DNA from 4 places in the Modestobacter sp. I12A-02662 genome. Region 4 is predicted to be linked to each of the others. Evidence: riboswitches for the same ligand, from Rfam matches in the RefSeq annotation. Region 4 holds a riboswitch; each other region holds the start of a gene.
The links. A riboswitch is a leader RNA that binds a small molecule or an ion and turns the genes downstream of it on or off. The one in region 4 is predicted to bind cyclic di-AMP.
Positions count from the first base shown of each region.

Region 1: linked by a shared signal. The riboswitch ahead of HL189_RS17890 (C40 family peptidase) and the one ahead of HL189_RS19010 (transglycosylase SLT domain-containing protein) in region 4 are both predicted to bind cyclic di-AMP.
Region 2: linked by a shared signal. The riboswitch ahead of HL189_RS12210 (C40 family peptidase) and the one ahead of HL189_RS19010 (transglycosylase SLT domain-containing protein) in region 4 are both predicted to bind cyclic di-AMP.
Region 3: linked by a shared signal. The riboswitch ahead of HL189_RS13645 (transglycosylase family protein) and the one ahead of HL189_RS19010 (transglycosylase SLT domain-containing protein) in region 4 are both predicted to bind cyclic di-AMP.

Region 1 is NZ_JABGDE010000012.1:94,048-101,123, forward strand. Features, by position in the region: gene HL189_RS17865 (PPK2 family polyphosphate kinase) at 1-305, shown strand, start outside; gene HL189_RS17870 (YhjD/YihY/BrkB family envelope integrity protein) at 295-1,131, opposite strand; gene HL189_RS17875 (hypothetical protein) at 1,176-1,319, opposite strand; gene HL189_RS17880 (phytoene desaturase family protein) at 1,426-2,982, opposite strand; gene HL189_RS17885 (hypothetical protein) at 2,979-3,239, opposite strand; cyclic di-AMP (ydaO/yuaA leader) riboswitch at 3,631-3,800, shown strand; gene HL189_RS17890 (C40 family peptidase) at 3,816-4,877, shown strand; gene HL189_RS17895 (DUF3817 domain-containing protein) at 5,003-5,347, shown strand; gene HL189_RS17900 (serine hydrolase domain-containing protein) at 5,357-6,682, shown strand; gene HL189_RS17905 (hypothetical protein) at 6,686-7,076, opposite strand, start outside.
Region 2 is NZ_JABGDE010000007.1:179,248-186,323, reverse strand. Features, by position in the region: gene HL189_RS12220 (ribulose-phosphate 3-epimerase) at 1-343, shown strand, start outside; gene HL189_RS12215 (hypothetical protein) at 381-1,538, opposite strand; cyclic di-AMP (ydaO/yuaA leader) riboswitch at 1,966-2,121, shown strand; gene HL189_RS12210 (C40 family peptidase) at 2,135-2,638, shown strand; gene HL189_RS12205 (DUF2252 domain-containing protein) at 2,725-4,158, shown strand; gene hutH (histidine ammonia-lyase) at 4,263-5,801, shown strand; gene hutU (urocanate hydratase) at 5,827-7,076, shown strand, end outside.
Region 3 is NZ_JABGDE010000008.1:170,924-177,999, forward strand. Features, by position in the region: gene HL189_RS13630 (DUF222 domain-containing protein) at 1-342, opposite strand, end outside; gene HL189_RS13635 (dihydrofolate reductase family protein) at 684-1,412, opposite strand; gene treZ (malto-oligosyltrehalose trehalohydrolase) at 1,415-3,169, opposite strand; gene HL189_RS13645 (transglycosylase family protein) at 3,334-3,918, opposite strand; cyclic di-AMP (ydaO/yuaA leader) riboswitch at 3,922-4,077, opposite strand; gene treY (malto-oligosyltrehalose synthase) at 4,293-6,641, opposite strand; gene glgX (glycogen debranching protein GlgX) at 6,638-7,076, opposite strand, start outside.
Region 4 is NZ_JABGDE010000013.1:132,963-140,038, forward strand. Features, by position in the region: gene HL189_RS19000 (MFS transporter) at 1-155, opposite strand, end outside; gene HL189_RS19005 (YceI family protein) at 274-873, opposite strand; gene HL189_RS19010 (transglycosylase SLT domain-containing protein) at 1,085-1,924, opposite strand; cyclic di-AMP (ydaO/yuaA leader) riboswitch at 1,939-2,093, opposite strand; gene HL189_RS19015 (methyltransferase) at 2,259-2,906, opposite strand; gene HL189_RS19020 (universal stress protein) at 2,958-3,497, opposite strand; gene HL189_RS19025 (cupin domain-containing protein) at 3,728-4,120, shown strand; gene HL189_RS19030 (pyruvate dehydrogenase) at 4,201-5,937, shown strand; gene HL189_RS19035 (hypothetical protein) at 5,967-6,260, opposite strand; gene HL189_RS19040 (hypothetical protein) at 6,631-7,076, shown strand, end outside.

The sequences.
Region 1 (7,076 bases), on a different contig from region 4:
AGGAACGGCTGCTGGCCCGGCTCGACGACTCGGGCTCGCGGTGGAAGTTCGACCCCACCGACGTCGACGACCGGGCGCTGTGGCCGGAGTACCAGCGCGCCTACGCCGCCGCCCTCGAGCGCACCGACACCGACGCGGCGCCGTGGTACGTCGTCCCGGCCGACCGCAAGTGGTACCGCAACTGGGCGGTGGGGCGGCTGCTGCGGGAGACCCTCACCGAGCTGCAGCCCCGGCTGCCCGAGCCGCCGTGGGACGTCGACGAGCAGCGCGACCGGCTGCTGGAGGAGCCGCCCCTCAGCGGCTGAGCGCCGGCGCGCCGCGGCGGACCCGCTCGTCCAGCGCCTGGGTGCCCAGCCAGCCGGCCAGCAGGACCAGGTGCAGCAGGAACAGCCAGAAGCCGACCGCCACCACCCCGCCGACCACGGTCAGCCCGCCGAACGGGGCGCCCAGGTCGATCGGCAGGGCCAGGAAGAGCACGAACCCCTGCAGGAAGCCGGACAGGCAGGCCGCGGTGAACACGGCGCCGACGACGACGGCCGCCCACCGCAGCCGCTCGGCCGCCACCACCCGGAAGACCCAGACCAGCGGAACGGTGAGCGCGGCGAGCACCGAGTAGTAGCCGACGGCGAACGCGGCGAGGCCGGAGCTCACCCCCGGCTCCTCCGACAGCCGCGCCAGGGCCCCGCCGGCCACCAGCAGCGGGTACGTCAGGAGCGGCGCCACCACGAGCAGCGGGAGGGACAGCAGGCGGCCGCGCCAGCCGGTGAACCGGTCCTGCGTGCTGGTGAAGCGCAGCAGCGCCCGGCGCAGCCCCTCGCCGTAGAGGGAGATCGGCAGCAGGGTCAGCAGCGCCTCGACCACGGTCAGCCCGGTGCCGGCCTCGGCCAGCCGGGCGAGCGCCCGGGGGGCGCCCAGCTCGGCGGGGAGCACCCCGGCCAGCTGGTCGGTCAGCTCCCGCACGGTCCCCGGGCTGGTCACCCAGCTGGTCAGCCCGAGGGCCAGCACCAGTCCCGGGACGACGGCGATACCCGCGTAGAAGGTGAGACCCGCGGCGATGAGCGCGGTGTCCCGCCCGCGCAGCCGGACCCGGACGGTGGCCAGCAGGCCGCGGACCTCTCTCGCCACCTGCACCGACCAATGTCACCAGGTCGGCGGGCGTCGTGCCCGTCGAGGGGTCAGGCGAGGACCGACACCAGGATCATGTAGCCGAACGCGACGACGATGAGCAGCGCGATCGTGACCAGGATCAGCGTGCGCGCGCGGCTCCGTGGCAGCTTGCCCCCGCCTTCGTCGGCGGGGCGCTTGGACGGCGTGCTCATGCGGCCTCCCGAGGGGGCGTCGGTCGGAGCCGGCCGGGGACCGGCTCCGTCTGGGTTCCCCGTGGGCCACCGCTCACGCCTCGCCGCCCGCGTCAGCGGCAGCCGGTCAGCGCCCCAGCAGGTGCTGCGCGGCGGCGAAGCCGCCCAGCCCGCTCACCGCGCCGCCGCGGGTGGTCCCGCCCGAGGACGCCGCGACCACCCGGGGGTGCGCGGTCGCCACGCCCCAGCCGCCCGCCTCGGCGGGCTCGGCGGCCACCGGCCAGGACAGGTCGCCGTGGAAGATGTGCCCGCCGGGCATGGCCAGCGAGGCCTCCACGTCCAGCGGGGACGCCGCCTGCAGGCACGGCCGGCCGTCGGCGTCCCGGGCCAGGCAGTCGAGCAACGGCTCGGCCAGGTACTCGTCGAGCTGGCCCACCACCCGGGCGACCGCCTCGTCGCGGGTGCCGTCGGGGTGGGTGGTGAACAGCTCCGCCGGGGTGTGCAGCCCGAACAGCGTGAGCGTGTGCAGGCCGGTGTCCCCGACGATCGTCGGGTCGGTCAGCGAGTGGCAGTAGACCTCGAACGGGATCACGTCGGGCAGCCGGCCGGCCGCGGCCTGCGCGTACGCCGCGTCGATCTGCGAGGCGGCCTCGTCGACGTGCACCGTGCCGCTGAACACCCGGTGCGGGTCGCCGCCCGAGCGCAGCCGGGGCAGCCGGGCGAGCACCATGTTGACCTTGAGCTGCGAGCCCGAGGGCCGGGGAGCAGGGGCGGTGGTGCCCAGCAGCTCGTCGAGCACGGCGGGTGCCGCCCCGGAGACCGCGTAGCCCGCGTCGGCGGCCCGGGCCGTCCCGTCGTCGTCGGTCCAGTGCACCGTGACGCCGTCCGGCCGGGTCTCGACCGCGGTCACGGTCGCCCCGGTGACCAGCTCGGCCCCGGCGGCGCGCGCGGCCGTGGCGATCGCGCCGCTCACCGCGCCCATCCCGCCGACCGGGACCCGCCACCGCCCGGTGCCGTTGCCGATCAGGTGGTACAGGAAGCACCGGCCGGCCAGCCCGTCGGCGGCGTGGACGTCGGCGAACGTGCCGATCAGCCCGTCGGTGAGCGCGATCCCGCGGACGACGTCGTCGGACAGGTGCGCACCGACCACGTCGGCCAGTGGCCGTTCCCGCAGGTCGTGCCACAGCTCCGGGTCGCGGAGCCGGCCGGCGAGCTCCGCCTCGCCGAGCAGCGGCTCGGTGAGGGTCGGCGCGAGGTCCTCGGCCAGGGTCGCCAGCCGGCCGTAGAACCGCCGCCAGCCGGCGAACTCGGCGTCCCCGCCGGTGAGGGCGTGGAAGGAGGCCGCCGTCGCCGGGCCCTCCTCCCGCTCGACCAGCAACCCGCCGTGGGCGCCGTCGCGCACCAGGGGGGTGTAGGAGGCGACCGCGCGGTCCAGCAGCGTCACCTGCAGGTCGAGGTCGGTGACGATCCGGTCGGGCAGGAGGCTGACCAGGTAGGAGTACGCCGACAACCGGACGTCGACCCCCGGGAACACCTGCTGGCTGATCGCGGCCCCGCCGAGCACGGGCCGTCGCTCCAGCACCAGCACCGACCACCCGGCGCGGGCCAGGTAGGCCGCGGCGACCAGGCCGTTGTGCCCGCCGCCGACGACGACGGCGTCGTGGCGGGCGGCCGGGCCGGTCACGTGAGCCCCCGCGCGAGGAAGAGGGAGTCCTGGTCGTCCTCGGAGGAGCCGAACGCGGCGGCCGGCTCGTACCCGGCCCGGGTGTAGAGGCCGACGGCCTCGGGCTGCCGGGGACCGGTCTCCAGGCGGAGGGTGGTCCAGCCGCGGCTGAGCGCCTCGACGGCGCCGTCGTGGCGGGAGCGCAGCTCGGCCTGCTGCGCGGCGGTCAGCTGGGCGACCTCCGGGTCGTCCCAGGCGGCGGGGGAGATCGTCGGCACGCGCTCATCCTGGCGGGTCGGCGTGCACGCGGCGCAGCAGGCCCCGCACCGCCGTCCGCGGCGTGGTCCGCGCGGTGCTCGCGGAGCGTGGTGGAGACGGCCGGAGACGGGACGCAGCGCACGCCCCGTCCCGGTCGGCCCCCCGGTCGCGGCCGGGCGGAGGCGACCAGGTCGGGTCGCGTGTCGGCCGTCCGGCGGCGGAGGACGAGGCACAACCCCCGCCGGGCCGGACCCTGCGCACCGCGTGCCTGTCACGCTCCGCCAGCGTGTCGAAGCACACGCCGGGAGTTTGTCCACAAATTGACCGAAGGGGTTTGTCACGACCACATAACGCCCCTAGGGTCGACCGCGGTCCGACGGGCACCTCGGTCACCCTCCCGGGTGACGACCGGCCGGACCGCCGCCGAACTCCACGGCCCGCGCAGTCGCGGCGGGCCAGGGGACCGGGGACCCACCGCAGTACTGGGGTGAAGCACCCGCGGCCCGTCTCGGGCCGCTGGTGCCGGGCGTCTTCCCGCCCGAACCCGTCAGCTAACTCGGTAGGCGGCACGTGGAAGAAGGGACCACCCGCCAGACATGGCGAGTTCGCACAGCCCTGCCCGTCGGCGGGCCACCCCTCGTCGGGTCCTCCTCACGCTCCTCGCCGCCGGCGCCGTCGCGCTCACCCCGCTGCCGGCCCTGGCCGACCCGACCACCTCGGGCGAGGCCGCGACCCTGGTCGCCGAGAAGGCGCACGAGCTCGAGGTCGTCACCGAGAAGTTCAACGACGCCCGCGAGGAGCTGAAGGCCCAGCAGGCCGCGGCCGACGAGGCCGCCGCCCAGGTCGAGGCCGCCGAGGCCGCGCTGACCACCGCTCGGGACTCCGTCCGCCAGGTGGCCCGCAGCGCCTACACCGGCGAGCAGCTGAGCACGCTCGAGGCGATGCTCAGCAGCTCCTCGTCCGACGAGCTGATGGACCGCGTCGGCACCCTCGACGTGATCGCCGACCACAACACCGAGGTCCTCGCGGCGGCCCAGGCCGCCGACGACACCGCCAGGCAGGCGCAGGACGCCGCGGCGGAGGCCGCGGCCGACGCCCAGGCGCAGGTCGACCGCGTCGCTGCCCAGCAGGACGACCTCAACGAGCAGATCGCCGACTACCAGGCCCAGTACGAGCGGCTGGACGCCGCGGAGCAGGCGGCCTCCCGCGCCGACGCGGAGCGGCACCCGACCACCCCGGCCCTGCCGCCGGGTGCGGCGCCCGCGCCCGGCACCCCGCCGGCTCCCCCGGTCGTCGGCGGCAGCGGTGCCGCGCAGGCCGCCGTCAGCACCGCCATGGCGCAGATCGGCGACCCCTACGTCTGGGCCGCCGCGGGGCCGAACTCCTTCGACTGCTCCGGCCTGGTGCAGTACGCCTACGCCGCCGCGGGAATCCCGCTGCCCCACTCCAGCAAGGGCCAGGCCTCGATGGGCCGCGCGGTCAGCCGCGGCGACCTGCAGCCCGGCGACGTCCTGGCGTTCTACAGCCCGGTCAGCCACGTCGGCATCTACATCGGCAACGGGCAGATGGTGCACGCGCCGACGTCGGGCAGCAGCGTCAAGGTCGTCTCCATCGACTACATGGGCCAGATCACCGCGATGCGCCGTCTCGCGGGCTGAGTAAGGACCCGGTCCAGCACGTCGCGTTGCCCCGGTCGCCGTCTGGCGACCGGGGCTCCGTGGCATCCGGGGGACGTCGGTCACATCCGGGAGCCCGCGCGCCCGGTCGTGCGTTGACCCCGGTCGTGGCTGCCCGACTCCTGGACCCCCCGACCGTCGCCCGCGCCTTCCGCGCCGTCGCCATCGCCGAGGCGGTGTCCTGGGTGCTCTTGCTCGCCGGCATGTTCGTGAAGTGGGTGCTGGGCACCTCGGAGCTCGGCGTCCAGCTGGCCGGGCCGGTGCACGGCGCCGTCTTCGTGCTCTACGTCGGCCTCGCCCTGCTCGCCTGGCGGGTGCTGCGCTGGAGCCCGCGCACGGCGCTGCTGGCGCTCGCCGCGTCGGTCCCCCCGTTGGTCACCGTCTGGTTCGAGCGGTGGGCGCAGCGTGCCGGGCACCTGCCGTCCGGGGCGGTGACGGCGACGGCTGGCTAGCCTCCGCCCATGGTCGAACCCGTCCTGCCCGCCACCGCCCGCCGGCTGCTCGCCCGCACCGCCCGCGTGCAGCGGGACGGCCGGGCGCCGAGCCTGGTGGCCGGGGTGGTCCGGGACGGCGGGCTGGCCTGGTCGGCGGGCCGGGGGGACGTCGCCGAGCCGCACACCGACGTCCAGTACCGGATCGGCTCGATCAGCAAGACGGTCACCGCGGTCGTGGTGCTGCGGCTGCGCGACGAGGGCCGGCTGGGCCTCGACGACCGGCTCGAGGAGCACGTGCCCGGCACGCCGCTCGGCGACCGGACGGTCGGCCAGCTGCTCTCCCACCTCGCCGGGGTGACGTCGGAGAGCCCCGGCGGCTGGTGGGAGCGGGTGCCCGGCGGTTCGCTGGCGGACCTGCAGCTCACCGAGGACGACGTCGTGCTCGGCACCGCCCGGCGGTTCCACTACTCCAACCTGGGCTTCGGGCTGCTCGGGGAACTCGTCGCCCGGCACCGCGGGCGCTCCTGGGAGGACGTCGTCCGGGACGAGGTGCTCGCCCCGCTGGACATGACCCGCACGACGCCCCGGCCCGACGGAGCCGCCGCCCCGGGGACGGCCGTGCACCCGTGGGCCGACGTCGTCCTCCCCGAGCCCGAGCACCACGCCGGGGTGATGGCGGCCGCCGGCCAGCTGTGGGCGACGCTGACCGATCTCGGCCGGTTCGCCGCCTTCCTGCTCGGTGACACCGGGGAGGTGCTCTCGCCGGCGACCCTCGAGGAGATGACGGTGCCCGCGGGGGTGGACCCGTCGGTGCCGGGCTGGTCGGCCTACGGGCTGGGGCTGCAGGTGCTGCGGGTCGACGGGCAGACCCTGGTCGGGCACGGCGGCTCGATGCCCGGCTTCCTCGCCGGTGTCTTCGTCGACCGGGTCGAGGAGGCCGGCGCGGTGACGCTGGCCAACACCACCAGCGGGCTGGACCCCCTGGTCCCCGGGCTGCTCGGGGACCTGCGCGAGGCCGAACCGCGGATCGTCGCCGCCTGGGCTCCGCAGCCGCCGCCGGTGCCGCTGGAGCAGCTCGGCGTCTGGTTCTGGGGACCGGCACCGCACGTGCTGCGGGCGCAGGGCGGCGGGCTGCTGCACCTGGGACCGATGCCCGGGCGGGCGGGCCGGGCCAGCCGGTTCGCCCCGCGGCCGGACGGCACCTGGGTGGGGCTGGACGGCTACTACGCCGGCGAGACGCTGCGCATCGCCCCGGACCACCTGGACCTGGCGACCTTCGTCCTCACCCGGACGCCCTACGACCCCGACGCCCCGGTGCCGGGCGGGGTCGACGAGCGCGGCTGGGCGACGTAGTCCTCACTCCCAGGTGTCCATCGTCGCCTTGACCACCGCGGCGTAGGCCAGGTGCGGGACGACGTCGCTGACCCAGTCGGTGGTCGACCAGGTGCGCGGGTCGGTGATGCCCAGGACGGTCATCGGGCCGTTCGCGGCGACGAGCACGCCGGCGGTGATCAAGCCGGTGCCCACCAGCGGCCGGGAGCGGAAGCCGGTCGCCCGGACGAGCCCGGTGAGCACCCCCATGCCGATGCCGGCGGCCAGCCCGGTCAGCGGGCCGAGTCCCTGCACCCGGTTCGAGCGGGTCTCCTGGTCCCCGGGGATCGCCACGTGCGCCTTGTCCGCCAGCCTCTCCACCGTCTGCTCCGGCGTGGAGCTGGCCCCGCGCCCGCGGACGACCATGTCGAGGTAG
Region 2 (7,076 bases), on a different contig from region 4:
GGGCTGGTCGGAGGCGCTGCGCCGCATCGAGCGCCGTGGCGCCAGGCCGGCGGTCGCCCTCTCCCCTGGCACACCGACCGACACGGTCCCCTCCGGCGAGCTCGCCACGCTGGTGATGTCGGTCGCGCCCGGCCACGGCGGCTCGGGCTTCCGGCCCGCGACGTACGACCGGTTGCGGGCCCTGGCCGGCCGCCGCCTGCTCGGCGTCGACGGTGGGGTGGACCACGAGTCTGGCCGGCTCAGCCGGGCGGCCGGGGCCACCTGGCTGGTGAGCGGGACGGCCCTCCTGAGCAGCCCCGAGCCGGCGGAGTGGCTCGCCGGACTCGCCGCCCCCCTCGGTTGACGGCTGACCCCACCGGCAGACCGCTCCCCCGCCCCGGCTACAGCAGGGCCTCCACCAGTTCCGCCGTCTGCTCGTTGGTGGTGTGGCTCTGGTGCACCTCGTAGGCGGGCGCCCCGGGCAGGTGCTCGTCGAGCAGCGCAGCCAGCCGCTCCTCGAGGAGGGTGTCCTGGAGGTCGAAGAAGGTCAGCAGGAAGCCCTCGGCCTTGCTCAGCAGGCTGACATAGCTCTTGCTGAGCACGGCGATCGCCTGGTCCGGGTCGACGCGGACGAGCCGTGACTCGTCGAGGCTCGGGTCGAAGACCGGGAGGAGGAGCAGTCCGAGCGGGGCGGTGGGCACGATCGACCCGCCGAACAGCCCGGCCAGCTCGGTCGGCAGCAGCGGGACCTTCTCCTTGCGGTCCCGCAGCTGCTCCGGGGTGTTGGTCTCGGCGATGCGCTGCACTTCCTGCGGGCTGAGGTGCGGGAAGAACGGCGCCTCCTCCCGGGCCAGCCAGTCCAGCAGCCGGGGCTGCACGACGACTGAGCCGACGCGGACGCCGATCTTGCCCGGCACGCCGCAGACCTCGAGGCGGCGCTGGGCGTCCTCGCGCAGCAGGAACTTGTCGGGCGCGACCAGGTCGCAGCCGTTCCGCGCCAGCAGGTTGAGCAGCGTGCTGGTCTTGCCCGATGCCTTCTCCCCGGCGACGCAGACGGCTCGGCCGTTCTTCGCCGCGCACGCGGAGTGCATGGGGATCCAGCCGCGCTCGATCAGCAGCCACTTGCCGGCTGCGCGGAGGACCTGCATGACCTCCTCGCGCTGCACCTCGACGTCGTCGGGCGCGATGAGCAGGATCTGGCGCCGTTCCCGGAACAGCAGGAGGTACACGTCGTCGTCCTCGGACTTCCCGGCGCTCTTGCGCACCAGGGTGACCGAGTCCGTCAGCGGGGTCTCCACGTACCCGTACTTCCCCCCTGCGGGCCGGTGCGACGTCGAGCACCGCAGGACGGCGAGCAGCGCGGGATCCGCCGTGGCGTAGATCCCGACGTCCTCCACCCTCCCGGCGGACGGCGTGAAGTAGCCCTCGCAGAACCGCTCGACCCACTCCGTCACCGCCGCGTCCTGGCAACACAAGGCGAGGACCACGTCGGCGTACGCGAGGCACAGGAAGTGCCCGCGGGCCCGGAGATCCGTGACGACCCGCTCGGCTCCAGACACGACGTTCCCCGACTCCATCGCCAGCCTCCTCATGACCGCGTCCGGGCCAGGACCGGTCGTTCCGTCGCCACCGTTCGGACGGCGGAGGCGGCCTGCGAGTCAGGGGCGCGCCTGCAGTGTGGCAGGACGCAACGAATCACAAGCCACGTTGCCGAGCACGCTGCGTCAGGACACGCCGCCTGTGATGTTGCCCCTGTCGTGTCGAGTGACGGGTGTCCCACAGCGGGGCGCGCAGGTCCGGTCGGCCGTATGGGGAGGTCACCGGCGGCGAGTCGGATCCGGCTCGGCTGTCAAGCCCCTGTTCTCGGTGCCGCTGTGGAACGGATTCCGTCGTTTGCAGCGCTTCAGGCCCGTACCTAGCGTCGTCCCGGTCCGAGTGAGGCCCCACGTCGCCTACCCCTGGTGACACCTCCCCCGGACGCCGCCGAACCGGGTGCCGTCGCACGACGCGACCACCTGGACCGGGGACCCACCGCAGTACTGGGGTGAAGCGCGCCCTCGTCCGCACGACGACGAGGGCGGCCGGGCGAGTTCCCCGCCCGAACCCGTCAGCTAACTCGGTAGGCGGCTGTGGAGAACAGGAGAACCCGCCGCCCATGGCGCGCATTCGCACGTCCACGTCCGCTCGTCCTGCCCGCCGACTGCAGCGCGGCGCGTTCGCCGCCCTGGCCGGCGCCGGCATCGTCCTGGCCCCCGCCGTGGCCGAGGCCAGCAACGCGCAGGCCGCCACCACGACCGCCGCGGCGGCGTCCTCGGCGACCGCCCAGAACGCCGTCAACGTCGCCCTCGCCCAGGTCGGCAAGCCCTACCGGTACGGTGCCGCCGGCCCGGACGCGTTCGACTGCTCGGGGCTGACCTCCTTCGCCTACAAGGCGGCCGGGATCAACCTGCCGCGCACGACGAGCGGCCAGCGGAGCGCCGGCACCCCGGTTTCCCGCGGTGCCCTGCAGCCCGGTGACCTGGTCTTCTTCTACGGGGGCGGGCACGCCTCCATCTACGTCGGCAACAACCAGGTGGTCCACGCGGCGACCGCCGGCAAGCCGGTCAACGTGATCAACATGGACTACATGCCCTACTCCTCGGCCCGCCGCGTCGCCTGACGCTCCTCGCCGGTGCCCCGGCCGCCGCCGCGGCCGGGGCACCGGCGGGTGGCCGGATCGGCGTGGGAGCTGCGAAGCTCCGGCAGGTGACCGGACAGCAGCGGGACCGGCGATCGCACACGGTGGTGGCCTCCGCCGACGACGACCAGGCGTACTCGTCCCTGCGGCGCAGCGCGCCGACGCGCGCGGAGCGGTACGCGCTCGGCCGCCGGTTGCGCGAGCGGGTGCCGCGCACGGCACTCGGCGACTGGACCCCTCCCCCGGGCCGCGCCGACGCGGTCGCCACGGTGGTCCAGTCGCACGACGGGCGACTGGACTGGCTTGTCCCGGTGCGGATCGGGCGGATGATCGCCTCCCCGTACGCCTTCCTCCGCGGCGCGGCCAACGTGCACGCCGCGGACTTCGCCGACCTGCCGGCCACCGGGATCACCCCGGTCGTCTGCGGCGACGCCCACCTGGGCAACTTCGGGTTCTACGCCTCCCCGGAGCGCGAGCTGGTGTTCGACCTGAACGACTTCGACGAGGCCCACCCGGGGGCGTGGGAGTGGGACCTGCGGCGGCTCACCACGAGCGTCTGGGTGGCCGGACGGCAGAACGGGTCCCCGGAGTCCGCGTGCGGCGAGGCGGTGGAACGCTGCGTCGAGGAGTACCAGCTGCAGATCGCGGCGCTGGCCGAGCAGCCGCTGCTCGCCCGCTCCTACGACCGGCTGGACGTCGACCGGATGCTGAGCACCGGCCCCCGCACCGCGCTGCGGGCCGAGATCGAGGCGTCGTCCCGGCGGGCCCGCAAGCGCACCGGCGACCGGGCGCTCCCCCGGATCACCGAGCAGCAGGCCGACGGGCTGCGCCGCATCGTGAACGAGCCGCCGCTGATCACCCGGCCGGAGCCGGCCGAGGCCGACCGGCTGGCCGCGGCGCTGGACGGCTACCTGACCACGCTGCCCCCGCACTGGGCGCGGCTGGTGGGTGGCTACCGCCTCGTCGACATCGCGCACAAGGTGGTCGGCGTCGGCTCCGTGGGGCTGCGCGCGTGGGTCGCGCTGTGCGAGGGCAGCAGCCCCGACGACGTGCTGTTCCTCCAGCTCAAGCAGGCCCGGCGGTCGGTGATCGCACCGTTCGTGCACGGCGACCGGGCCTGGCACGCCCACCAGGGGCAGCGGGTCGTGGAGTACCAGCAGGCGGTGCAGACGGTGAGCGATCCGCTGCTCGGCTGGACGAGCGTGGGCGACGTCCAGTACTACGTCCGCCAGTTCCGCGACATGAAGGGCGCGATCACCGTCGACGGGATCGACTCCTCCGCGCTGACCGACTACGCGGGGATCTGCGGCTACCTGCTCGCCAAGGGGCACGCCCGGACCAGCGGCGCGTCGATGATCGCCGGCTACCTGGGCGACGGCCCCAAGGTGCGGCAGGCGTTCTGCCGCTTCGCCCGGGCCTACGCCGACCAGACCGAGCAGGACCACGCCGCGCTGGTCCGCGCCGTCCGGCACGGCGACCTGCCGGCCGAGACCGGCATCTGAGCGCCCGCACGGGTCACCCCGGCCGGACGGGCGGAACGGGTCCCCGGGCAGGAGCGGGGCGCAAACACCTAGGCGACCGGCCGGGCACCGTGTGCGATGACCCCATGGCTCCGGACCAGGTGGTCGTCGGGATCGGCCCGGTGGGGGCCGGGGACGTCGTGCGCGTCGCCCGCGAGGACGCCGGTGTGCGGCTGGCGGACGAGGCGCTGGCCGAGATCGCGCGCGCCCGGGAGGTGGTCGACCGGCTGGCCGGGGACGACCGGCCGCACTACGGCGTCTCGACGGGCTTCGGCGCCCTGGCCACCCGGCACATCCCGGTCCAGCGGCGGGCGCAGCTGCAGCGCAGCCTGATCCGGTCCCATGCCGCCGGGTCCGGGCCCGAGGTCGAGCGCGAGGTCGTGCGTGCGCTGATGCTGCTGCGGTTGTCCACGCTGGCCACCGGCCGCACCGGGGTCCGGGTGGAGACCGCACGGACCTACGCCGGGCTGCTCGACGCCGGGCTGACGCCGGTCGTCCACGAGCACGGGTCGCTGGGCTGCTCGGGCGACCTCGCCCCGCTGTCCGCGGTGGCCCTGGCGCTCATGGGCGAGGGGCAGGTCCGCGACGCCACCGGCGCGCTCCGCCCGGCCGTGGACGCGCTGGCCGGCTCCGGCATCCGGCCGGTCGTGCTGACCGAGAAGGAGGGCCTCGCGCTGGTCAACGGCACCGACGGCATGCTCGGCATGCTGGTGCTGGCGCTCGCCGACCTGCGCCGGCTGCTGACCACGGCGGACGTCGCCGCGGCGATGAGCGTCGAGGCCCTGCTCGGCACCGACGCCGTGTTCGCCGCGGACCTCGCCGCGCTGCGCCCGCACCCGGGGCAGGCCGCGTCGGCCGCCAACCTGCGGAACCTGCTGAGCGGCAGCGGGATCATGGCCAGCCACCGGGGCCCGGCGTGCACCCGGGTGCAGGACGCCTACTCGCTGCGCTGCGCGCCGCAGGTGCACGGCGCGGCCCGGGACACCCTGGCGCACGCCGCGGCGGTCGCCGACCGGGAGCTCGCCGCGGCCATCGACAACCCGGTGATCACCCTCGACGGGCGGGTGGAGTCCAACGGCAACTTCCACGGCGCCCCGGTCGGCTACGTGCTGGACTTCCTGGCGGTCGCGGTGGCCGACGTGGCGAGCATGAGCGAGCGGCGCACCGACCGGTTCCTCGACCCCGCCCGCAGCAACGGGCTGCCGCCGTTCCTGGCCGCCGACCCCGGCGTCGACTCCGGCCTGATGATCGCGCAGTACACCGCGGCCGGGATCGTCGCCGAGCTCAAGCGCCTGGCCGTGCCGGCGAGCGCCGACTCGATCCCCTCCTCGGCGATGCAGGAGGACCACGTGTCCATGGGGTGGGCGGCGGCCCGCAAGCTGCGCCGGGCCCTGGACGGCCTGACCCGCGTGCTCGCCGTCGAGGTCCTCACCGCCGCGCGCGCCCTGGACCTCCGCGCACCGCTGACGCCCGCCGTCCCCACCGCGGCCGTGCGCGACGCCGTCCGCGCGGCCGGGGTCGCCGGCCCCGGACCGGACCGCCACCTGGCCCCGGAGATCGAGACCGTCGTCGGGCTGGTCACCGCCGGCAGCCTGCTCACCGCGACCGGGATCGACCTGAGCTGACCCACCACCGCGAGAGGAGCGCCCCGTGGACGGAGCACGACCGGTCAGGTCCCCGCGCGGCACGACGCTGACCGCCCGGAGCTGGCAGACCGAGGCGCCGCTGCGCATGCTGCAGAACAACCTCGACCCCGAGGTCGCCGAGCGTCCCGACGACCTGGTCGTCTACGGCGGCACCGGCCGCGCGGCCCGGGACTGGCGCAGCTTCGACGCGATGGTCCGCACCCTGACCACGCTGGCCGACGACGAGACCATGCTCGTGCAGTCCGGCCGGCCGGTCGGCGTGCTGCGCACCTCCGAGTGGGCTCCCCGGGTGCTGATCGCCAACTCCAACCTGGTCGGCGACTGGGCCACCTGGCCGGAGTTCCGCCGCCTGGAGCACCTGGGCCTGACCATGTACGGCCAGATGACCGCGGGGTCGTGGATCTACATCGGCACCCAGGGGATCCTGCAGGGCACTTACGAGACGTTCGCCGCGGTGGCGGCCAAGCGGTTCGGCGGGACCCTCGCCGGCACCCTGACGCTGACCGGCGGCTGCGGCGGCATGGGCGGGGCGCAGCCGCTGGCGGTGACGCTCAACGGCGGCGTCTGCCTGGTGGTCGACGTCGACGAGGCCCGGCTGCGCCGGCGTGTGGAGCACCGGTACCTCGACGAGGTGGCCGACGACCTGGACGAGGCGGTGGAGCGGTGCAGCGTCGCGCGGCGCGACCGCCGGCCGCTGAGCGTCGGGCTCGTCGGCAACGCCGCCACGGTGTTCCCCGAGGTGCTGCGCCGGGGCGTGGAGGTCGACGTCGTCACCGACCAGACCTCGGCGCACGACCCGCTGAGCTACCTGCCCGAGGGCGTGGACGTCGGCGACTGGCACGACTACGCGGAGGCGAAGCCCGAGGAGTTCACCGAGCGGGCCCGCGCCTCGATGGCCCGGCACGTCGAGGCCATGGTCGGCTTCCTCGACGCCGGCGCGGAGGTGTTCGACTACGGCAACTCCATCCGCGACGAGGCGCGGCAGGGCGGCTTCGACCGGGCCTTCGCGTTCCCCGGCTTCGTGCCCGCCTACATCCGCCCGCTGTTCTGCGCGGGCAAGGGACCTTTCCGCTGGGTCGCGCTCTCCGGCGACCCCGCCGACATCGCCGCCACCGACCGCGCCGTGCTCGACCTGTTCCCGGACGACGACCACCTGCAGCGCTGGATCCGCGCGGCGCAGGAGAAGGTCGCGTTCCAGGGGCTGCCGGCCCGCATCTGCTGGTTGGGCCACGGCGAGCGCGACGTCGCGGGCCT
Region 3 (7,076 bases), on a different contig from region 4:
CGCCCGGGCCACCTTGATCGCGGCGGTGCCGCGGCCGACGCTGGGCACGGTGGCCAGCTCCGCGGTGAGGAACTCGCTCACCGTTTCCGACGGCTGCGCGGTCCAGCCCGGCCGGCGGGCACCCGGGGTGTCCGGCGGCGGGTCGGCGGTGGCCGGCCGGTCGTCGGCCAGCGCCAGGATCAGCTCCGCCTCGTAGGCGGTGTCCATCGCCCTCCGGGCCTGAACCCGCTGCAGCTCGACGGCCTTCTCCTCGTCGGAGAGCCAGGCCACCGGTAGGCGCGGAGCAGCGACCTGGGGCTGCCACACCAGGTCGATCTCCAGCCCACCCACGCTCTCGTGCACGGATCGAACACAGGATCGACCACTGACAGTTTCGCGTTCTTCTCGGGCCGCCCGAGTCGCAGCGGATGAGTTCGCCCTGCCACCGGCGTCCTTGGACCACAGGGAGCCCCAGCCTCGAGGGACCCGCATGACCGCGACCACCGCTCCGGCCGCCCGAACCCTCGACCCTGCCCGGTGCTCGTCTGCACCTCGAGGTCCGGGGCGTCGGGCCGTTGCTGGTGCTCGTCGGCGCCCCGATGGACGCCGACGCCTTCGCGCCGCTGGCCGACCATGCTCGCCACCGACCGCACCGTGCTCTTCGCTGCCCGGGCGCGCGAGTGCTGGCCGGTTGATGAACCGGCTCAGCGCAGCGCGTACCGGGTGAGGAGGACGCCGTCCTCCTCCAGCACCTGGCGGAGCTGGCCACGGGCCGGCACCGGCAGCCCTGCCGGCAACAGGCCCGGGCCGCCGCCGACCAGCTGGGGGGCCACCGTCAGGTCCAGCTCGTCGACGACGCCGGCGATCAGCGCGGCCTGGAACAGCGCGGGGCCTCCCTCGCAGAGCACCTGCTCCAGCCCGCGGCCGGCGAGCTGGTCGAGCGCGGCGGGCAGGTCGACGTCGTCGTCCCCGCAGACCAGCACGTCCACCCCGGCGGCGCTCAGCGCAGCCCGACGGCCGGGGTCGGCGGCCGCGCAGGTGACCAGGATCGTCGGCGCGACGGCGCCGGTGACCAGCTGGTCGGCCGGGTCCAGCGAGGCCCGCCGGGAGACGACGGCGACCGGCGCGACCGGGGGGCGGCCGAGTGCGGCCCGCAGCCGGCCGACGGCGGAGTCGGCGGACACCGGGCGGTACCCCTCGGCGGCGGCCGTGCCCGCCCCGACCAGCACGACGTCGGACACCGCCCGCAGCACGCGGAACACCCGCCGGTCGCCGTCCGAGCCGAGCCCGCCGCTGCGGCCCTCGACGGCGATGGCGCCGTCGAGGGACGCGACGAAGTTGACCCGCAGGTGCCGGCCGGCCGGCAGCCGGTAGGCGTCGGCGAGCGCGGCAGTGTCCTCCAGCGGTCCGGGGTCGGGGAACAGCCGCCGCACGGTCAGCGGGTGCTGACCACGGCGGCGCTCTCCGCCGGCAGCGTGACGGTCCTGCCGTCCAGCGTGGGCGGCTCGCCGGTGGCGAGGAGCAGCTCGTGCGCCGGGACGTCCAGGTCGACCTCGCGGGGCTGGTCGGAGAGGTTGGCGACCACCCGCAGCGAGCCGCGGGTGACGACCAGCCAGCGGTCGGCGTCGTCCCAGCTGACCGCCATGCTGCGGAGGTCGGGGTCCACGAGGTCGGGGTGTGCGTGCCGGAGCGCGATCAGCGACCGGTGCACGGCCAGCAGCTGCGCGTGCGGCTCCTGGGTGAGCTCGGACCAGTTCAGCTTGGACCGGGTGAAGGTCTCCGGGTCCTGCGGGTCCGGGACGACGGCGGCGTCCCAGCCGTGCGCGGCGAACTCACCGATCCGGCCCTCCGCGGTGGCCTTGCCCAGCTCGGGCTCGGGGTGGCTGGTGAAGAACTGCCACGGGGTCGAGGCGCCCCACTCCTCACCCATGAACAGCATCGGCGTGAACGGGCTGGTCAGCACCAGCGTCGCACCGACGGCGAGCAGGCCGGGCGAGAGGGTGGCCGAGATCCGGTCACCGACGGCGCGGTTGCCGATCTGGTCGTGGTCCTGCAGGTAGGCCAGGAACTTCCAGCCGGGCAACGCGTTCGTGTCCACCGGCCTGCCGTGGTGCCGGCGCCGGAAGCTCGACCACGCGCCGTCGTGGAAGTAGGCGCCGGTCAGCGTCCTGGCCAGGCCCCCGAGGCCGGCCGCCGCGAAGTCGGCGTAGTAGCCCTGGGCCTCGCCGGTGAGCTGGGTGTGCAGGGAGTGGTGGAAGTCGTCGCTCCACTGCGCGTCGAGCCCCTTGCCGCCGGCCACGCGCGGGGTGACCAGCGAGGGGTCGTTGAGGTCGCTCTCGGCGATGAGCGTCAGGGGGCGGCCCTCGGCGACCGACAGGCGCTCCACCTCCACGGCCATCTCCTCCAGCACGTGGGTGGCGCGCTCGTCGACCAGGGCGTGCACCGCGTCCAGCCGCAGGCCGTCGACGTGCATGTCGCGCAACCACATCAGCGCGTTGTCGATGATGTAGCGGCGGACCTCGTCGGAGTCGGGGCCCGAGAGGTTCACCGAGTTGCCCCAGGTGTTGGCCCCGCCCTCGCTGAAGACCGGGAAGAACAGCGGCAGGTAGTTCCCGGACGGGCCGAGGTGGTTGTAGACGACGTCCTGGATCACGGCGAGGCCACGCTGGTGGCAGGCGTCGACGAACCGCTGGTAGGCGGCCGGGCCGCCGTAGGTCTCCTGGACGGCGTACCAGGCGACGCCGTCGTACCCCCAGTTGTGCGTGCCGTTGAACCCGTTGACCGGCAACAGCTCGACGAAGTCGACGCCGAGGTCGACCAGGTGGTCCAGCCGGTCGATCGCCGAGTCCAGCGTGCCCTCGGGCGTGAACGTGCCGATGTGCAGCTCGTAGACGACACCGCCGGCGAGCCGGCGGCCGGTCCAGGCGCGGTCCCGCCAGGTGTACGCCGCGGGGTCGAAGCGCCGGGACAGCCCGTGCACGCCGTCGGGCTGCCGCCGGGAGCGCGGGTCGGGGCGGGGGGTCTCGTCGTCGTCGAGCAGGAAGCCGTAGTCGGCCTCCGGGGACGCCGGGACCGTGGCACGCCAGGAGCCGGCGTCGTCCTGCCGCATGTCGTGCACCTCGCCGTCGACCTGCAGGCGGACCCGCTCGGGCACGGGCGCCCAGACGGAGAACTCGACGGGCTCGGACATGCGGGGGCCTCCAGAGGCGGGTCGGGCGGGCGGCGCGGGAGATCATGCCCGCGTCCCGGCGGGCCAACCCTCGGTGTGCCTGAGCCCACCGGACGGCGCTGCCCACGGGATGGCGCTGCCCCCCGGAGGCGGCCGGGGCTGATGCCCCGGCCGCCCTCGGCGCGTCAGACCGTGATGACCTGACCGACGAAGATCCGGTTCGGGTCGCTGATCGTGCTGCCGTTCTGGTTGTGCAGCTGGCGCCAGTTGACGCCATGGGCTGCGGCGATCTCCGCCAGGGTGTCGCCGGGCTGCACCGTGTAGGTGCTCCCGGACGACGAGGCGGCGGCCGGCGCCTGGGCCGCCGGTGCCGGTGCTGCCGGTGCGGGCGCCGCGGCCGCGGCCGTGGACCCGCCGGTCAGGTACCGGCCGCAGTGCGGCCAGGCGCCGATGCCCTGGCCGTCGAGGACGCGCTCGGCGATCTCGACCTGCTGGGCCGGGGTGGCCAGGTCGGCCCGCGACGCGTACTGCCCGCCGCCGTAGCCGAGCCACGTCGGAGAGCTGAACTGCAGCCCGCCGTAGTAGCCGTTCCCGGTGTTGATGTGCCAGTTGCCGCTGGACTCGCACTTCGCGACGCCGGTCCAGTCGTGCTCGGCGGCCTGCGCGGGTGAGACCCCCAGGGCGAGGGCGGTACCGAGCGCGGCGGTGCCGACGACGCCCGCGCGGAGCAGGCGGCGGCGGGCAGGGGTGTGCTGGACGTGCTGGGACATGCGGGATCCTCCGATCACCGCCGGCGAGGTGAGCTGTCGGGTTCGGGCGATCGGTGCCCGGCCGCGTGCCGCGGCTTCACCCCGAGGCGCACTCCTGGTTGCGGGCGCGCCGGATGTGGGTCCCCCACCCCCGTCCGGGAGGTTCGATGTCAGGCGGCCGGTGGACGGGGTTGGGCGGTCCGGCGCCTCGCAGCCCGGCCAGGGTGCCCGGATGCGCCGGGAACGCTAAGCGGAACCGGCGAGTCTCGCTGAGCGAGCCCGGCGCGTCCTGTCGGTGTGTCGGTGACAGGCCGAGCCGGTCGCTGCGCACAGCGACCGGCCCGGGACGACACGTGTCCGTGCTCCTCGTGCGGGGTCCCGCCCCCGGAGGTGCTTCAGGAGTCGCGGACGAGCAGGGCGACCGGCAACCTCGTGAGCAGTTCCGCCACTGGTGCGCCGGCCGCGTCGGAGACCACCCGCGCACCGGTGAACAGGTCCCGCCAGGCGCCGGTGGGCAGCTGCAATGCGGTGTCGCCCCAGCCCGTGCCGGCGACGCGCACCGGCAGTCGGGTCGCCACGGTGACCACGCCGCCGCGGTCGAAGGCCACGACGGAGTCCGCTGCCGCGCCGGCCACCTCGACCGGCGTGTAGGCAGTGAACGCTTCGGGGTGGTCACGGCGGTGCCGCAGGGTCCGGGAGACCACCAGCAGCTTGGCCGCACCGGTCTCGTCGACCGGGGGCACCCGGCCGCCGTCCAGCCGGGCGAGCAGCGAGCGGCGCTGCGCGTAGTCGACCGGACGGCGGTTGTCCGGGTCGACGAGCGAGAAGTCCCACAGCTCGGTGCCCTGGTAGACGTCCGGGACGCCGGGCATCGTGAGCTGCAGCAGCTTCTGGCTCAGCGAGTTGCTGTACCCGAACGGCGCGATGCGGGCGACGAAGGCGTTGATCGCGCCGTGCGTCGCCTCGTCGTCGAACGCGGCGTCGACCAGCCCGTGCAGCTGCTCCTCGAACTCCTGCACCGGGTTCGTCCAGGTGGTCGAGGTGCCCGCCTCGCGGGCGGCCTTCTCCACGTAGGCGTGCGCGCGCTCCCGGGACAGCGGCCAGGCGCCGACCAGGTTCTGCCACACCAGGTGCGCCAGGGAGCGGTCGGCCAGCGGGTGCCGGTCGAGCAGCCGGCGCACCAGCTCCGCCCACTCGGCAGGGACCTCGGCCAGCACCGCCAGCCGGGCCCGGACGTCCTCGCTGCGCTTCGTGTCGTGCGTGGACAGCGTCGTCATCGAGGCCGGACGCCGCTCGGCCCGCCGCTGCTGCGCCTCGTGGAACCCGGCGACCGTCGTCCCGAACCGGGCCGGGTCCCCGCCCACCTCGTTGAGCGCGACGAACCGGGCCCACCGGTAGTAGGCGCTGTCCTCAACGCCCTTGGCCATGACCGGGCCGGAGGTCTGCTCGAACCGGGTGGCCAGCTCGGTGCCGGCCTGGCCCAGCAGCGGGTGCAGGGCGTCGACCGCGGCGGTGAGGTCCGGCCGGCGCTGCTTGACCGCGTGGACCGTCTCGTCGAGGTGCTCCCGCCCGTCGGGCAGGTAGCTGCGGTACACCGGGAAGCTGGCCAGCAGCTCGGCCAGCCCCTCGCGCACCTGCTCGGCCGGTATGCCGGGCAGCTCGCCGACGATCCGCTGCAGCCGCGCGACCTCCGAGCCCAGCATCCCGTCGGTGACCTCGCGCTTGCAGTGGTGCACCAGCCGCGCGTAGTCGACGGGCGCGCCGGCCAGCTCGGTGTCCAGCGCGGTGATCGCCGTCTCGCCGGCCGGGTCGACCAGGACGTCGTCCACCTCGGCGAGCGCGTCGTAGCCCGTCGTCCCCGCCGTCCGCCAGCTGTCCGGCAGCTCCTCCCCGGGCTCCAGGATCTTCTCGACCACGGTCCACCGGTCGCCGGTGGCCTCGGCCAGCCGGTCCAGGTAGCCCTTCGGGTCGGCGAGGCCGTCGGGGTGGTCGATGCGCAGCGCGTCGACCGAGCCGCCGTCGACCAGCTCCACGATGGTCCGGTGGGTGGCGTCGAAGACCTCGGGGTCCTCCACCCGCAGCCCGGCGAGCGTGTTGATCGCGAAGAACCGGCGGTAGTTGAGCTCGTCGTCGGCGCGCCGCCAGTCGACCAGCTCGTAGTGCTGCCGGGCGTGCACCGCGGCCGGGTCGTCGCCGGCCTCAGCGGTGCCCGGCGCCACCGGGAACCGGTTGTCGTAGTAGTGCAGCTCCAGCTCGCCGTCCACCGTGGCCAGCTCCAGCTTCGCGACGTCCTCGTCGCTGCCGAGCACGGGGATGCGCACCCGGCCGCCGCCGAAGTCCCAGTCGATGTCGAACGCGGTCGCGTGCGCGCTGTCCCGGCCGTGCCGGAGCACGTCCCACCACCACGGGGACTCGGCTGCGTCGCTGACACCCATGTGGTTGGGCACCAGGTCGAGCACCAGACCGAGGCCGTGCTCGTGCAGGGCGGAGATGAAGCGGTCGAACCCGGCCTGCCCGCCCCGCGACTCGTCGATGTGCGCGTGGTCGGTGGTGTCGTACCCGTGGGTGCTGCCCGCGGCCGAGCGCAGCAGCGGGGAGGAGTACGCGTGGGTCACGCCGAGCTCGGCGAGGTAGCCGGCCACGGCCGCCGCGTCGTCGAGGGTGAAGTCGGCGGTCACCTGCAGCCGGTAGGTGCCCGCGGGCACCTCCCGGCGGCGGTGCCCGTCAGCGGACGGCGTGCTCACGCGTCGGCCTGCAGCACGACCATCGCCCGCGCCTGCAGGGTGAGCTTGTCGCCCGCCTTGACCGTGACCGGCTCCACGTCACCCAGCTCCGCGGTGTCCACGACGACGGTCCAGCCCTGGGCGTACTCGTCGCTGGGCAGGGTGAAGTCGATCGGCTCGTGGGAGGTGTTGAAGGCCAGGTAGAAGCAGTCGTCGGTGACCAGCTCGCCGCGCTCGTCCATCTCGCGGATGCCGTGGCCGTTGAGGTACATGGCCAGCGACTTGGCGTACCCGGCGTCCCAGTCCTCGTCGGACATCAGCTCGCCGGCGGAGGTCAGCCAGGCGATGTCCTGCACCGGGTCGCCCTCCTCCCGGCGGACCGGGCGGCCGTGGAAGAACCGGCGACGGCGGAACGTCGGGTGGTCGGTGCGGAGTTTGGTGACCAGCTTGGTGAAC
Region 4 (7,076 bases):
GCGAGGCCGACCGCGGCCGGTCCACCACCCAGGGGCCCGGTCACGAAGAACGGGGTGACCCCGATCAGCACCCCGCCGGCCGTGCAGTACGCCAGGTCGGACAGCGTCAAGGCGATGAAGGCGGGGGTGAACAACGTGTCCGGGGACCGTTGCATGGCCCGGCACGCTACTCGCGGGAGACGGTGGACGGACCTCCTCTCGACCGCAGCCGGTGAGCCGGCGCGGATGGCGTCCGCCGGTCACTCAGGCGACCGGCGCGCCCCCGTCCCCGACTCAGGAGACCTTGATGGCCGAGACGTCGAACTCCACCTGGACCCGGTCGCTGACCAGCACACCGCCGGTGTCCAGCACCGTGTTCCAGGTGAGGTCCCACTCGCTGCGCTTGATCGCCAGCGCGCCCTCGAACCCGACCCGCAGGTTGCCGAAGGGGTCCAGCGCGGAGCCGGTGAGGGTGAAGTCGATCGACACCGGACGGGTCACGCCCTTAATCGTCAGATCGCCGGTGACCTGGTAGACCTCGGCGTCGACCTGCTCGACCTCGGTCGACCGGAAGACGATCTCCGGGAAGCGCTCCACGTCCAGGAAGTCCGCGGACCGCAGGTGCGCGTCGCGGTCCGGGACCCCGGTGTCGACGCTGGCGGTCGCGATGCGCAGCTCGACGCTGCTGGCCGCGGGGTCCGCCACGTTGAGGTGGGCGGTCCCGGCGAACTCGGTGAAGGACCCACGGACGGTGGTCACCATGGCGTGCCGGGCGCGGACGCCGATGCGGGTGTGCGCGACGTCGACGGAGTACTTCCCGGTCACGTCGGCGAGCGCACTGGTGGCTGCATCGAAGTCCGTCGCGGCACCCTCGGGTGCGCGGTGCTTGGCCACGGGTCGGTGCTCCTCGCTCGGGTGGGTGGACAGGTGGAGTGTCCCCGATGGTCCTCCCACGCGCGGCACGTGGCCCTGCGGGGGGGACGGGGTGTCGCCGTCGCCCGCTCGACCACCGGGCGATCCTGCGGGCACGGGAGCCGCGGAACGCGGACGAGGCCCCACCCCCGTCGGGGTGGGGCCTCGTCGGCGGGTCAGGCCGCTGCTGGGGTCAGTACCAGTTCTTGGCCTTGGAGTGGGACCACGCGCTGCACGGCGAGCCGTACCGCGACTCGATGTAGATCAGCCCGGCGTCGATCTGGCGGTACGGGTCTGAGGTCTTGGCGATCCCGGTGCTCGCCCAGGTCGAGTTCAGGAACTGCGGGATGCCGTAGGCGGTGCTGGAGGGGTTCTGCGCGTTGGGGTTCCAGCCGCTCTCCTTGCCCCACAGGTTCTCGAGGCAGGAGAACTGCGACGAGTCACCGCCGACCTTGGCGAGCGCGTAGTCCTGGTACGAGCCCGATGCGGCGACGCTGCCGGACCGCGGCGCCGGGGACTCCTCCTTGGCGGCCCGGGCGGCAGCAGCCTCCTCGGCGGCCTGGGCCTCGGCGGCGAGCCGGGCCTCCTCCGCGGCCTTGGCCTCGGCGGCGAGCCGGGCCTCCTCGGCGGCCTTCGCCTCAGCGGCGGCCTGGTCGGCGGCAGCCTGGGCAGCGGCGGCCGCGGCCTGCTCGCCCTCCCGCTGGCTGCGCTGCGCGGCGAGCTCACCGAGCCGCTCGCCGACGACGCCGTCCGCGACGACGCTCTGCTGCGAGGTCAGCCCGAGGGTGGCGGCGACGCTGACCGGCTCGGCCGTGGCCTGGGCCGCGGGCTCACTCGTGGCGAGCACGTTGACCATGATCGCGCCCGCGGCGGCGGCCGCCAGGTAGATGGCGGGACGGCGGAAGCCGGCCGGGGTGCGCCGGCTGCGGCGCGGGGAGTCGGTCCCGACCGTGGCGTCCGCCTCGGCCAGCGCGTGGACGTCGGTGGCAGGAACCTGCTCGATCGAGGTGTGCGCGTTGGTGCCGTGGGACATGAAGAGAGGGGCTCCGGATCTTCCGTGGCCGCCTACCGAGTTAGCTGACGGGTTCGGGCTGGAAGTCGCCCTACCCGTCCCAGGCACACGTGTGCCCGAGGCGGGATTCACCCCAGTGCTGCGGTGGGTCCCCGGCTCGCTGCGCGCAGCGACTCGGCGGCATCCGGTGCGGGCTCCCCCGGGTGGGGATCTGTCGTCCGACCGAATACTGCCAACGTACGGGCCGTTACCTGGCCGTGACAATCGCCGGGGCCCGATTTCGTCGTGATCTGCCACTCGTTGCGCAGGACGCCGAGGTGTGGCAGCACCCCTGGGGCGGGTGTGACGGGTGCGCTCAGGGCAGTCGCCAGACCGTCGTCCGGCGCACCTGCTCCCCATCGGCGTCCGGGACGTCGTACTCAGCCGCCGCGATCAACCCCTCCCGCGGCACGTAGGCCCGGCCCGGGTCGCCGAGCAGCACGGTCGCGCCGCGGAGCCAGGCCTGGCCGAGGAAGGGCAGCACCCGGGCGGTCATCTCCCGGTCGTAGCAGACGTCGCCGGCCAGCACGACGTCGACGGCGGGGGGCTCGCCGTCCAGCACGTCGCCCACCACCTCGATCCCGGACACCCCGTTGACCTGCTCGTTGAGGGCGACGGCGGTGTGCGAGTACGGGTCGACGTCGCTGGCGACGACCGCGGCCGCACCGGCCCGCAGCGCGGCGACGGCGACCAGCCCGCTGCCGGCGCCCAGGTCGAGGACCCGCCGACCGGCGACGACCTCCGGGTGGTCCAGCACGTAGCGCGCCAGGGCCTGGCCGCCCGGCCAGGCGGCGGCCCAGAACGGCGGGTCCTGCCCGGCGCCGCCGACCTCGGTCTCCATCGCCTCCCAGAGGGCCACGACGTCGTCGGCGACGTGCAGCTGCACCTCGGGGACCAGGGACGGGCGGGCGAGCCGGGTGTGGCCCTGCAGGAAGGACGGCGGGACGGCGCGCGGAGCGGACACCCCGTCAGTGGACACCGCGACCGGGACCGCGGACCGGCCGGGTCCTCGGGGTCAGTGGCGGCGCTTGCTGCGCACCACGGTCACCGGGCACGGCGCGTGGTGCGTGATCTGGTCGCTGGTCGACCCGAGCATCAGGCCGGCGAAGCCACCCCGGCCGCGGGCGCCCACCACCAGCAGGTCGGCGTGTTCCGCCGACTGGATCAGCGCCTTCACCGGTGCGACGTGCACGACGTGGCACGTGACCTGGCGGGCCCGCTCGGCGCCGAGCGCCGCCACCACGTCGGCTTCGAGGTCGGTCAGGACCGCCTTCTCGTAGTCGGTCATCGGCGGGACGTAGCCCACCTCCCAGCTGGACGGCTGAGGCGCGGTGGCGATCCGCCAGCTGCGCACCACGTGCAGGGGCCAGGAGGCACGCTCGGCCAGCCGGGCCGCCCACTGCAGGGCGTCCTGCGCGCAGGCGGACCCGTCGTGGCCCACGACCACGCCCCCGTCGATCACCGCCCGGGTCGAGACCTCGTGCTCGCCGCCCGGCTCGCGGACCGCATCGTCCCGCTCCGCCGTCCGTGCCGCGTCCGCTGACTGGTCGGTCACCGTCGTCCTCCCCTGGCCGCACCCGGCACCGCGCCGGGACCTGTCCCACCCTGGCGCACGACGGGCCGGTCGGGCCAGGGACAACCGCGCGCCGTCGATGTGCCCGCGGCCTGCAGCTCGGATCGCGCGGGCCGCCTACCTGCACTTGACTGGATCACGAGCCGGCGTCCGTGCCGGCCGGCCGGCGCTGCGCCGGCCGTGGAGCGAGGAGATCGGGAGAGAGGGCGTCCATGGAGCACTTCACGATCGCCACCGTCGCCGAGCAGAGCGCCGACTTCCGTCGGGTGCTGTGGACGGGCGAGCACACCCAGCTGGTGATCATGACCATCCCGCCGGGCGGGGAGATCGGCGAGGAGGTGCACGACGTCGACCAGATCCTGACCTTCGTCAGCGGCACCGGCCAGGCGCAGGTCGGTGGTCAGAAGAAGAACGTCGCGCAGGGCGACCTGGTGGTCGTCCCGGCGGGCAAGAAGCACAACTTCGTCAACAACGGGGTCAACCCCCTGGTGCTCTACACCGTGTACGGCCCGCCGGAGCACGCCGACAAGGCGGTGCACCACACCAAGGAGGAGGCCGACGAGCTCGAGGAGCAGGGCAAGGACGAGCCGCCGACGTCCGACTGATGACCCCCCTCGGGCGGGGCGGCGCTGCCCCCCGCCCGAGGGGCCTGTCCACAACCCCGCCGTCCTGACCGGAGGCACCCATGGCCCATCCCACCGTCGCCGCCCAACTGGTCGAGATGCTGCGGGACGCCGGGGTCCGCCGGGTCTACGGCGTCGTCGGCGACAGCCTCAACCCGATCGTGGACGCCATCCGGCACACCGACGGGATCGAGTGGGTGCACGTGAGCAACGAGGAGGGCGGCGCGTTCGCCGCCGCCGCGGAGGCCCAGGTGACCGGCCGGCTCGCGGTCTGCGCGGGCTCGTGCGGTCCCGGCAACACCCACCTCATCCAGGGGCTCTACGACGCCCACCGGAGCGGCACGCCGGTGCTGGCGATCGCCTCGCACGTCCAGTCGCAGGAGATCGGGACGGGGTTCTTCCAGGAGACCCACCCGGAGCGCGTCTTCCAGGAGTGCTCGTACTGGTGCGAGGTGGTCACGCCCAAGCAGATGCCGCACGCCCTGCGGGTGGCCGTCCAGACCGCGGTCGGCAGGCGCGGGGTCTCGGTCGTGGTGCTGCCCGGCGACCTCGCCGCCGAGGAGTCCGGCGGGCCGACCGAGGCCATGACCCTGGTGACCGAGCCGTCACCGGTGCGGCCGGCCCCGGACCAGGTCGCGGCCCTGGCGGAGGCGATCAACTCGGCCCGCACGGTGACCCTGTTCTGCGGCGCCGGCTGCGCGGGGGCGCACGACGAGGTGATGGAGCTGGCCGGCCGGGTGCTCGCTCCCGTCGGGCACGCCCTCGGCGGCAAGGAGGTCATCCAGCACGACAACCCCTACGACGTCGGGATGAACGGGCTGCTGGGCTACGGGGCGGCGCACAAGGCCACCCACGAGGCGGACCTGCTGGTGCTGCTGGGCACCGACTTCCCGTACACGAACTTCCTGCCGCAGCGGAGGACGGCCCAGGTGGACGCGGACGTCTCGCACCTGGGCCGGCGCACCCCGCTGGAGGTCGCCGTGCACGGGGACGTCGGCGAGACCATCCGGGCGCTGCTGCCGCTGCTCGAGCAGAAGAAGGACCGGCGCTTCCTCGAGTCGATGCTGCGCCAGCACGCCGAGGCGCTGGAGAAGGTGGTCGGCGCCTATGCGTCGCGGGTGGAGCACATGCGGCCGATCCACCCCGAGTACGTCGCGGCGCAGCTGGACGAGCTGGCCGCCGACGACGCGGTGTTCACCGTGGACACCGGGATGTGCAACGTGTGGGCGGCCCGGTACCTCACGCCGAACGGACGGCGGCGGGTGATCGGGTCGTTCAAGCACGGGTCGATGGCGAACGCGCTGCCGCACGCGGTGGGAGCGCAGTTCGCCGACCGCGACCGGCAGGTGGTCTCGATGAGCGGCGACGGCGGGCTCGCCATGCTGCTCGGCGAGCTGATCACCGTCCGGCTGCACCGGCTGCCGGTCAAGATCGTGCTGTTCAACAACGCCTCGCTCGGCATGGTGAAGCTCGAGATGATGGTCGACGGGATCCCGGACTTCCAGACCGACCACGAGCCGACGGACTTCACCGCGATCGCCGAGGGTGTGGGCATCCGGGCGATGCGGGTGGAGGACCCGCGCGACGTCCGCGACACCCTGGTGCGGGGGCTGGCCGAGCCCGGTCCGGTGCTCATGGAGTTCGTGACCGACGCGAACGCGCTGTCGATCCCGCCGGCGATCACCGGCGAGCAGATCCGCGGGTTCGCCGCGTCGGCGACCAAGACGGTGCTGGGCGGTGGCGTGGGCAAGATGATCGACCTGGCCCGCGCCAACCTCCGGAACGTGCCCCGCCCGTAGCCGCCGGGCGGGACGGCCCGCCCGGCGGATCAGGCGGCGTTCGCGCCGGTGGTGCGGCTGCCGTACCAGCTGATCAGCAGGTGACTGCGGACGGCGGCGGGCAGCGCACCCCAGCGCAGCAGCGCGGCGCGGGCGGGCAGTGCGCTCGCCGCGGCCAGCTGCCCCAGCTCCCGGACCCGCTCGGGGCGCGGACTGAGCGGACTGCGGTCGTGCAGGCCGGTGGCCAGATGGCTGTCGAAGGCCACGAGGATGTCGGCCTGGTGCGCGGGATCGAACCACTGGGGGCTCCGCAGCGAGCCCCGCTCGACGTCCTGACGGATCACACCGCCCTTATCGGCAGGACGCAGCCGCCCCGCTACTCGATCGGGGCGACCATGAGCCCACCGCCACAGTCGTCACAGCCGCCACTCGAGGTCGGGCATCGCGGGCCGGCAGTGTCCAGCAGCTGCCGGGCCCAGAAGGGGGCTCCTCATCCGCCGGGACGGTCGGGGGCAGGCTGAGCCCGGGCGGCCGGGTGGTGCGGGTGACCCCGGAGGTCCAGCTGCTCCAGCAGCTCGACCTGGAGAGGGGATACGACAGTTCTTCCTCGTCAGCGGCCCGACGACGGCCGGCAGACGCCGGAGCGGGCGGGCGGTGCGCGAGGCGGGCCGCGCCTCCGCGGAGCCGTCGGACCCGCCGGGCAGACTGCCGGCCGTGGAGAACTCCCCCGACGCCGTCGTCGCCCGGCTGCGACCGCTGTTCGTCGCCGTCCGCGACGCGCTGGCCGCCGGGGTCGCCGTGAGCCGCCGGATCCACGCCGATCATGGGTGGCAGCCCTCGGCCGACCGGCACCTCGACCACCAGCTGGTCCGGCGCGAGGCCATGGAGCGGCTCCGGCCGTTCGGCGCGCACCTGGACGACGGCCCGCTCAGCGGCCAGCTCGACCTGCTCGACCTCGGCACGGACAACCTGGGGCTGCCGATGAGCGGGCTGATCCTGCACACCGCGACCGACGTGGTCCGCGTCTGGCACAGCGACGACGGGGAGCCGCCCGCGGCCGACACCCAGGGGCTGCGCGAGTTCTACCGGCAGGCCCCGGTCCAGCAGACCCAGCTGGCCCTCGGTGCCTCCGACGAGCGGCAACCCGGCCGCGCCCACCT